Regions from separate parts of the Janthinobacterium tructae genome, predicted to be linked through region 3. Evidence: predicted binding sites of a transcription regulator. Region 3 holds the regulator's gene; each other region holds the start of a gene.
What was found. The regulator sigma-54, encoded in region 3, starts transcription at its own class of promoters, with help from an activator protein. The targets are predictions, from matches to a motif close to TGGCANGNAANCTGCTTT.

Region 1: pepA (flocculation-associated PEP-CTERM protein PepA) is a predicted target of sigma-54. The motif match lies at 1,361-1,378, and genes of this name have one in related genera.
Region 2: FJQ89_RS04785 (circularly permuted type 2 ATP-grasp protein) is a predicted target of sigma-54. The motif match lies at 1,234-1,251, and genes of this name have one in related genera.

The regions. Positions count from the first base shown of each region.
Region 1 covers NZ_CP041185.1:2,261,907-2,265,181, reverse strand. Annotated here, with positions in the region: gene FJQ89_RS09890 (nitroreductase family protein) at 1-373, shown strand, start outside; gene pepA (flocculation-associated PEP-CTERM protein PepA) at 452-1,285, opposite strand; gene FJQ89_RS28035 (hypothetical protein) at 1,533-1,706, shown strand; gene FJQ89_RS28030 (hypothetical protein) at 1,957-2,094, shown strand; gene FJQ89_RS09880 (hypothetical protein) at 2,224-2,592, shown strand; gene FJQ89_RS09875 (acyl-CoA thioesterase) at 2,672-3,130, shown strand; gene FJQ89_RS09870 (DEAD/DEAH box helicase) at 3,218-3,275, opposite strand, start outside.
Region 2 covers NZ_CP041185.1:1,084,306-1,087,580, forward strand. Annotated here, with positions in the region: gene FJQ89_RS04780 (sensor histidine kinase) at 1-1,158, shown strand; gene FJQ89_RS04785 (circularly permuted type 2 ATP-grasp protein) at 1,287-2,741, shown strand; gene FJQ89_RS04790 (alpha-E domain-containing protein) at 2,735-3,275, shown strand, end outside.
Region 3 covers NZ_CP041185.1:4,708,566-4,711,840, reverse strand. Annotated here, with positions in the region: gene hpf (ribosome hibernation-promoting factor, HPF/YfiA family) at 112-474, opposite strand; gene FJQ89_RS20665 (RNA polymerase factor sigma-54) at 544-2,022, opposite strand; gene lptB (LPS export ABC transporter ATP-binding protein) at 2,027-2,782, opposite strand; gene lptA (lipopolysaccharide transport periplasmic protein LptA) at 2,782-3,275, opposite strand, start outside.

The DNA of each region.
Region 1 (3,275 bases), 2.4 Mb from region 3:
TTGCGCTGCGCATTTCGTGCTGCTGGCCGAGGCGCCGCCGCGTCACATCGATGATTACGTGGCGGCGGGCCGGGCCATGCAGCGCTTCTGGCTGACGGCTACGCAGCTGGGCCTGCAGTTACAGCCGGAACTGACGCCGCTGATCTTCGCCCGTTATGTGCGCGAACGACGGGCCTTTTCGCGCACCGACGGCATGCTGGAGCTGGCGCAGGAACTGGCGCTGCAATGCCAGGCCGTGCTGGGTGCGGTGGCGTTTGATCGGGCCGTGTTCCTTGGCCGCATCGGCGCCGGCCCGGCGGCCCAGGCGCGCTCCTTGCGCCGGCCCTTGCAAGACTTGCTGGTGGCGCCGGTCAACGGGAGGACGCTTGCGTGAACGGCATGGGCTTGCCGCTTGCCGCAGCGAAAAAAACCGCTGAGGACATCAGCGGTTTTCAGACTGGATGATCGCATGTCAAGCCTGGCGTTGCCCGCCTTGCTGGCGGCGCGCAGTCATGCCCAGGCCAAACAGGCCGATGCCGAGCAGGGCGATGGTGCCTGGTTCAGGTACAGCTGCCTGGAATAATTCCAGGCCGCCACCGTCGGCCATCGCGACGAAACTGTCGGTCAGGCTGCCGCTGATGAAGCTGTTGGTATTCCCGCTGAGGGACTCCAGCGGGAAAAACGGGTCGGGGTTGACGAAAAACAACTGTCCTTGCGGCGTCAATGTGGCGTTCAGCAAGGCCTTGAAGTCGCCCTGGGCCAGGCCGGCGAAAATATGTGCTTCGCCCACGTCGAGCGTGTAGGTCACGATCGCATAGTCATCCCCGGAGACGCCACCCACATTCACCGGCGAGCCTGCGACGTTGCTGACCGACAGTGACGTGTCCTGGTTGGGGTCGATGTACAAGGTCATGGTCAGGGTTTGAAAGGTAGCGAAGATCCCGCCAGCCAGCGTATCGGACTGGCCGGTGATGGAAAACAGGCCATAGATGCCATAGCCATTCAGGGCGTTCAGTTGCGATGGAACGCTGCCGCCAGTGGGACTGCCGAAAGCGGCCTTGCTCAGAAAGCCTGTTTGAGTGAAGGGATCGTTACCACCACCCAAACCGCCAACGATGGTTTGTTCGACGCGCGCGTGATATTCAAAGCTGATGCGGTCGGCCACCACCAGATTGGCTGCGGTACCGGGGACGGAACCTTCATTGACGGTAAACAAAGGACCAGCGAATGCGGGAGCACTGATCAGCGCGGCGCCGATGGTGGCCGCGGAGAGAGCGAGACGCAGGAATGAGGACAGCGTTTTCATGGCATTTCCTTCAGCGTGAGGGTTGATCGGACCAGGTCACTGTGGCGGCTGCCTCAGATAACCTCATACGCCCTTGAAGCAGAATTCGTACCATGTAATATTTGTATTTAAATTCAACAGCTTATAAAAACAGGGATGGCGTTTTTCGTGCTCGTGTAAAAAAAATCGACGTTTTACCGGCCGATGGCGCGGCACGCGGGCGCCAGTCTTTCCTGTCATCGGCTAGAGTGGGGCAAAGGAGGTCACCATGCAACTACCATCCCGTCACGCCCCGCTGCGTGCGCACAGCACGCCTGAACCGGATATCCCGCCGCCGCCCGAAGGCGATCCGCTGACGCCGCCGCCGGAAAAGCCGCCGCACACGGAGCCCGTGCCCGTCGAGGAGCCGACGCCACCACCGCCGCCCGTCAGGATGGGCTGAGAGCCAGTCGTCGCACGCCTGAGCACGGCTGAGTACACCTGAGCGGCGATGCCACTGCCGCGCGCTGTTTATTTCTGATCGGAAATGAATTGTGCGGGCGGCGGGGTCGCCACGCCAATTAAACAACAAAAATGCCAATAAATATTGCCGAGTGGATACAAATCAAGCGCTAACTGCTGTGTGTCATGTGGCCGTCACGATTCTGTTCTTATAATGAGACATCATAAAAATTCTTGTACAGGAGACCATCATGGGCAATTCCTTGCATAACAAAATCTACCTGGGCCGGCGCCCAGTGATCACCGGCAAAAACCTCGCAGCGCTGGCGCTGGCGGGCGCCGTGGCTGGCTGCGGCCTGGCGTGGCTGCTGCTGCGCAGCTACAAATAAGCGCGCTCCACGCGCATTTTCAGTACGCCATCCGTGGGGCGGGCGGCGACTGAATCACGTTGCCTGTTGCCGATGCGCAGCGGGGCGCGTACCATGGGGGCCGAACACCTGGCCTTTTATGGAAAAGTAATGAAGAACGAGAAATTAACAACCGATGAATATGACGCGCTGGAGCAAGTTGCACGCGGCATCAAGACCGAGCGCCCCAGTGCTTGCGTTGCCCGCAATGCCAAGCGCCTGTCCGGCCTGAAGCTGCTCAGCTATGCACGCGATGGCCGTTTGTCCATCACCGAGAAAGCACAACAGTTGCTGTTCCTGCGCCGCTGCATCATGGGGCTGCGCGCCGTCGCCGCCGATCCGCTGACCAGGCTGGAATCGGACGTGGCCTATTTCCTGGGCAAGAAAGCCCACATCGTGGCGCGCGCGGAAGGCGAGGGCCACGACATTTCCGACAAGGGCCGCGACTCGTTGGCCGACATCGACACCCTGGGCCTGTAAGGTCTGCACCGGCCCCTGGGGCCGGTTTTTACGTCCCCCTCACTTTTATTCCCCCTTGGAGAACACTTTGGACAGTGCGATGAACTGGTCGGCCCACGAACTGACGATGACGGTCCTGATGACGCCAGATATGGCCAACTTTTCCGGCAATGTGCACGGCGGCACCATCCTGAAATACCTCGACAGCGTCGCCTACGCCTGCGCCAGCCGCTATTCGGGCAGCTATGTGGTGACCCTGTCGGTGGATCAGGTGATGTTCCTGCAGCCTATCCACGTCGGTGAGCTGGTGACGTTTCTCGCCTCGATCAATTACACGGGCACGACCTCGATGGAAGTGGGCATCCGCGTGGTGACGGAAAACATCCAGCAGCGCCTGGTGCGCCACGCCAACAGCTGCTATTTCACGATGGTGGCCGTGGACGCCAACCGCAAGCCCGTGGCCGTGCCGCCGCTGGTGCTGGAAACGCCGGAGCAGCAGGTGCGCTTCGAGCAGGCCAAGCTGCGCAAGCTGTCGCGCCAGAAGGTGTCGAAGAAATAAATGCAGCGGACAATAAAAAACGGCCACCAGAGCGATCTGGTGGCCGTTTTTTATTGTCTGCCGCCTGCTGGCGGCATGGCGCCGTGATTAACGGTCGCCGTAGCTGCGGCGTGCGCCGTCGGTGCTGCGCGGGTTGGAACCCTTG
Region 2 (3,275 bases), 2.7 Mb from region 3:
GTGAGTATTGCCACGGATCATCAGGCGGATCGCCAGGCCAGCGCGCGTCAGCCACTGCAGCGCGCGCAGCGCCTCTGCGCCATGCGCGACGCCGTCCTCAGCGCCTGGGAACAGCGCGTGCGCGCCAGCGTGCGCGGCGCCGACCAGCTGCTCACGCCCATACTCATCAATACTCTGCCCGCCTTTTTCGATAACCTGGCCGAAGCGCTGACGCCGGGCCATCCGCGCGAAAACGCCGCCAGCAACAGCAACGTGCCCGCCGTGCATGGCAATGAACGGGCGCGCATGACCAATTACGGGCCGGAACAGGTGATCCAGGAATACCAGATCTTCCGCGACTGCTTCGCCGCCGTTGCGCATGCGTCCGGCATCACCCTGCGCCGCAAGGATTGGCAGGTGATCAACGCCTCGATCGACGTGGGCATCCGCGAATCGATACGCGAATTTACCAGCATGCACGAAGGCTTCCGGCGCCGCATCGCGGCCGGCCTGTCGCACGACATGCGCAATCCCCTGGCCGTGATCAGCACCAGCGCCCAGTTGCTGCTGCGGCCAGCCGACCCGGAACGGGTGGTCTTGCTGGCGCACAAGATTGCCGAGCACAGCAAACGGCTCGACAGCATGATCGAGGAATTGCTCGATAGCCTCAGCTACCACCGGGGCCAGCAGCTGCCGCTGGCGCTGAGCCAGTTCGACGTGCTGCCGCTGGTACACGCCGTGGCCGGCCAGGTCAACCTGCAGCGGCCCGGCAAATGCCAGGTCAGCGGGCAAGCCGTCACCGGCTGGTGGTGCGAGAACTCGTTGCGGCGCGCGCTGGAAAACCTGCTGAGCAATGCCATCAAGTACGGTGACGACGCGCCCGTCAAGGTGCACGTGGAAGCCGTGCACGAACGCCTGATCCTCACCGTCCACAATGGCGGCCACGCCATCGCGCCGGAACAGGCCGAGCGCATCTTCGACTACCTGCGCCGCGAGAACGACAGCCCCGCGCCCGGCTGGGGCATCGGCCTGCCCTTCGTGCAGAACGTGGCCGAAAGCCACGGCGGCAGCATCGCCGTCGACAGCGCACCCGAAACGGGCACCAGCTTCATCTTCGACGTCCCCGTCGATTGCCGTCCGTTCGTCCCGCCCGCCGGCGCTCCCAAGAGTGACAGCTAGCGCACCGAATTGGTGCGAACGGCGGCGTGACGCCACAAAAGTGCTCATGTTTCCACCTTCCTGCAGCCGCGCTGTTGGCACGCTTCCTGCTGAGCTATACATAGACACGGCTCAAGGGAAATCACAACATGGCAAATTTTTTCAATGAAATGACTGCGGATGAGGTGGGTACGGACAGCAAGGTACGTGAACACTATCGTGAATTTGACAACTGGCTGGCGCAGCAATCGCCCGAGACCATCGCCCGCAAGCGGGCCGAAGCCGACCTGACGTTCCGCCGCGTCGGCATCACCTTCGCCGTGTATGGCGACGATGCCGGCACGGAACGCCTGATTCCGTTCGACACCATCCCGCGCATCATTCCCGCCGCCGAATGGGCGCAGATGCAGACGGGCCTGGTGCAGCGCGTACAAGCCTTGAACATGTTCATCCATGATATTTATCATGAGCAAAACATCATCAAGGCGGGCATCATTCCCGCCGAGCAAATCTACAAGAATGCCCAGTACCGCCCGGAAATGCAGGGCATTTCCGTCGCTTCCGACATTTACGCCCACATCGCGGGCGTCGATATCGTGCGCGCAGGCCAGGGCGAATTCTATGTACTGGAAGACAATTTACGGGTGCCGTCGGGCGTGTCTTACATGCTGGAAGACCGCAAGATGATGATGCGGCTGTTCCCGGAACTGTTCGCCCGCAACCGCATCGCCCCCGTCGACCATTACCCGGACATGCTGCTCGACAACCTGCGCTCCGTCGCGCCCATGGGGGTGGACGACCCGACGGTGGTCGTCATGACGCCCGGCATGTATAACTCGGCCTACTTCGAGCATGCGTTTCTGGCTCAGCAAATGGGCGTGGAACTGGTCGAAGGCAAGGATCTGTTTGTCAACGACAATTCCGTGTATATGCGCACCACGCGCGGCCCCAAGCGCGTCGACGTCATTTATCGCCGCATCGACGACGATTTCCTCGACCCGCTGGCATTCCGCTCGGACTCCTCGCTGGGCGTGCCGGGCCTGCTGTCCGTGTATCGCGCGGGAAGAGTGACGTTGGCGAACGCCATCGGCACGGGCGTGGCCGACGACAAGTCGATCTACCCGTTCGTGCCCGACATGATCAAATTCTACCTGTCGCAGGAACCGATCCTCAACAACGTGCCCACCTACCAGTGCCGCAAGAGCGCCGACCTGTCGTACGTGCTGGCCAATTTATCGAAACTGGTGGTCAAGGAAGTGCATGGCGCGGGCGGCTACGGCATGCTGGTGGGGCCGGCGTCCAGCCTGGCGCAGATCGAGGACTTCCGCCAGCGCCTGCTGGCCAATCCGGGCGGCTACATCGCCCAGCCGACACTCGCCCTGTCCGCCTGCCCCACGTATGTGGACGCCGGCATCGCGCCGCGCCACATCGATTTGCGCCCGTTCGTGCTGTCCGGCAAGACCATTTCCATGGTGCCAGGTGGCCTGACCCGCGTGGCGCTCGGGGAAGGCTCGCTGGTGGTCAATTCCTCGCAAGGGGGCGGCACCAAGGATACCTGGGTACTGGAAGATACATCCGCTTTTGCAGGAGAGAAAACATGCTGAGCCGCACCGCCGATCATTTGTTCTGGATGGCCCGCTACACGGAGCGGGCGGAAAACACGGCGCGCATGCTCGACGTCAACATGCAAACGTCCATGCTGCCGCAGTCCGAGCAGGACGCGGAACAGGGCTGGCGCGCCACCCTGGGCATTTCCGAGCTGCAAAGCGCCTACGACCATAAGTATGGCCGCTTCCACACGCGCGACGTGCTCGACTTCATGGTGCGCGACCCGAACAATCCGTCGTCCATCCTCGCCTGCCTGACGGGCGCGCGCGAAAACGCCCGCGCCGTGCGGGGGACGTTGACGACGGAAGTGTGGGAAATCCAGAACGCCACCTGGCTCGACATGCAGAAGCGATTAAACAGCAATCTGCTGGAAACGGACCCCAGCGCCTTCTTCGAATGGGTCAAGTACCGCTCGCATTTGTCGCGCGGCGTCACATTGGGCACCATGCTCAAGGACGAGGCGATCCACTTCATTCGTCTCGGCACCTTCCTGGAGCGGGCCGACAACACGGCGCGCATCCTCGACGTGA
Region 3 (3,275 bases):
GCAAACATTCTAGCGCCTGCATGGGGAACATTGCGTTCGACAGGTACGGGCGCAAAAAAGGGCGCAAGATGTGCGCCCTTAGTTGATCACAACTGCTGGAAGCGGGTGGCCTTAAACGGCGACGACGGCGTCTTCCTCGGAGTTGTCTGGCAGATGCTTGATCGCCTCTTTACCGTGCCCTTGCACTTTGGTTTTGTATTTCATCACTTGCCTGTCCAGCTTGTCGATCAGGATATCGATTGCGGCATACAGGTCATGCGCCAGGCTTTCCACATAGACAGTTTTGCCACTCAGACGCAGGTTGACTTCGGCCTTTTGACGTTTTTCTTTCTCTTTGAGGTTATCCACGGTCAGAATCACGGCGATATCGATAACTTGATCGAAATGACGTTTCACGCGCTCCAGCTTCGTTTGTACGTATTCACGGATGGCTGGTGTCACTTCGAGATGATGTCCGCTGATGGTGAGATTCATACACACTCCTAAAGATGATCGGGTTCGTGCGGTCCATCCTATCCGGCCCGCAGAGGAACCGAAAAAAACTTACAAACACTTACGCAGGCTCACTGGCGGAATTTTCAACGCTTCCCGGTATTTGGCAACAGTACGTCGCGCAATCACCATGCCTTGTTCCCCCAGCATGTCCGCAATCTTACTGTCGGATAAAGGATTTTTAGGGTCTTCTGCTCCTGTCAGTTGCACGATCAATGCCCGTATCGCCGTCGATGATGCTTCGCCCCCCGCTTCGGTGGCGACGTGGCTACCAAAGAAATATTTCAACTCGAACATGCCGTGCGGGGTCAGCATGTACTTTTGAGTTGTTACCCGCGAGATAGTACTCTCGTGTAAACCCAGTGTATCAGCTATTTCACGGAGCACAAGGGGGCGCATGGCAACGGCCCCATGCGAGAAAAAGTTCTTTTGTCTTTCTACTATCGCTTGCGCCACGCGCAGGATCGTGTCAAAGCGCTGGCGCATATTCTTGATCAGCCACTTGGCTTCCTGCAACTGTGCGCCCATGGCGCCCTCGCCCTTGCCCTGCTTGAGCAAGTTGGCGTACATGGCGTTGACGCGCAGGCGCGGCATGACGTCGTTGTTCAGGGTGACTTGCCAGCCATTGCGCGCGCGCTTGACGACGACGTCGGGCACCACGTAATCGGACACGTCCGAGGCGAACACGGCGCCCGGATGCGGATTGCACTGGCGAATCACCGTCTGCGCTTCGCGCAAGTCTTCCTCGTCGCAATCGAGGGCTTTTTTCAGCTTGTTGAAATCGCGCTGGGCAAACCAGGCCAGGTGCTTTTCCACGATGACGAGGGCCATGCGCCGCGTCACCATGGCGACGTGCGGCAAACGCTTGATTTGCAGCGCCAGGCATTCGGATGCATTGCGCGCACCCACGCCGGGCGGATCGAAACTTTGCAACAGGGACAAGGCCGTGCGCATCTCGTCGGCGTCGATTTCCAGCTCTTCCGGCAGGCGCGCCAGGATGTCGTCGAGTGACTCTTCCAGGTAGCCATTGTCGTCGAGCGCGTCGATGATCAGCTCGACCAGCGCGCGGTCGCGCAACTCGAGCACCGTCACGCGCATCTGCTCCATCAGGTGCTCGCGCAGGGTGCAGTGATGGGCTTCCAATTGCGGACGGGAATCTTCGTCGTCGGGCGCCTTGCCCCGGCTCGCCTCGCTCCAGTCGCTGTCGCCGCCGTCCGCGGCGGCCGGGCCGTCGCCCGCCTCGCCATCAAAGGCTTCTGCTTCGGCCGGCGCCGCAGGCGCATCCTGGCCTGGCGGCTGGGGCGGCGCTTCGGCCGGCGCGGCCGTGGAACTCAGGGCCCCGTCGGACAGCAGGCGCAGCGAATGATCGAGCGGATCGTCGAGGCGCTCGAGCAAGGGATTGTCCGTCAGCAGTTGCTCTAGTTCCTGGTGCAATTCCAGGGTAGACAATTGCAACAGGCGTATCGATTGCTGCAACTGCGGCGTCAGTGCCAGGTGCTGCGAAGTGCGCAGCTGCAATGATTGTTTCATTGGCTCACATGCGGAAGTGTTCGCCCAGGTAGACCCGGCGTACCGACTCGTTCGCGATGATGTCGTCGGGGCGTCCCGACGCCAGCACCGAGCCCTGGTTGATGATGTAGGCACGGTCGCAGATACCCAGCGTCTCGCGCACATTATGGTCGGTGATCAGCACGCCGATATTGCGCTCCTTCAAGAAGCGCACGATGCGCTGGATCTCGATCACGGCGATCGGGTCGACACCGGCGAACGGTTCGTCGAGCAGCACGAAACGCGGGTCGGTCGCCAGCGCGCGGGCGATTTCCACACGGCGGCGCTCGCCGCCCGACAGCGACAGCGCCTGGTTCTCGCGCAACTTTTCAATTTGCAAGTCGGCCAGCAATTTATCCAGGCGCTCCTCGATCTCGGCCTTCTTCAGGGGACGGCCTTCGACGGTCTGGATTTCCAGCACGGCGCGGATATTGTCTTCCACCGTCAGCTTGCGGAAGACGGACGCTTCCTGCGGCAGATACGACAGGCCCATCTGCGCGCGGCGGTGGATCGGCAGGCGGGAAATGTCCACGCCGCTGATATCGATGGTGCCGCCGTCCGACGGCACCAGGCCGACGATCATGTAGAACGAGGTGGTCTTGCCGGCGCCGTTCGGGCCCAGCAATCCCACCACTTCGCCGCATTCGACTTGCAGCGAGACATCATGCACGACTTGCCGCTTGCCATAGGTTTTTTGCAGCCCGCGAACGATCAGGGTGCTGCCGCAACGTGTATTGTCCATTAGTTCTTTCCTGGTGCGGGCGTGGCCGGCGCCTTGGGCTTCGGCTGGATCACCATGCGCACGCTGCCGCCATCGGGCGTGCTGGTGCCGCTGTCGGAATTTTCCATTTTGAATACTTCCTTGCGGCTGTCATACGAGATGAAGGCACCGTTGGCCACGTCGGTCACTTTCGTGCCTTCCAGGCGCGTCAGCTTGGCCTTGGAAAACAGTTTCACCACTTCCGTCTTGTTATCGTATTCCACGCGCTCCGCCTCGCCTTCCACCCACAGGTCGCCCGCGCCATCGCGCTTCTGGCGGAAGGTGGCCAGCTTGCCGGGATCGGCCCAGAAGGTGATGAACTGGTAGCCTTGCGGGTCTTCCGTGATCAGGGCCCGGCCCGCCTTCATGGTCAGAGTCCCTTTCACCAGCACGACGTCGCCCGTCAGCGTGCGTACCTGCTTGACGTCATCGACGTGGCCGCTACGTGCCGTGATGACGGCTTCCTTCTCGGAAT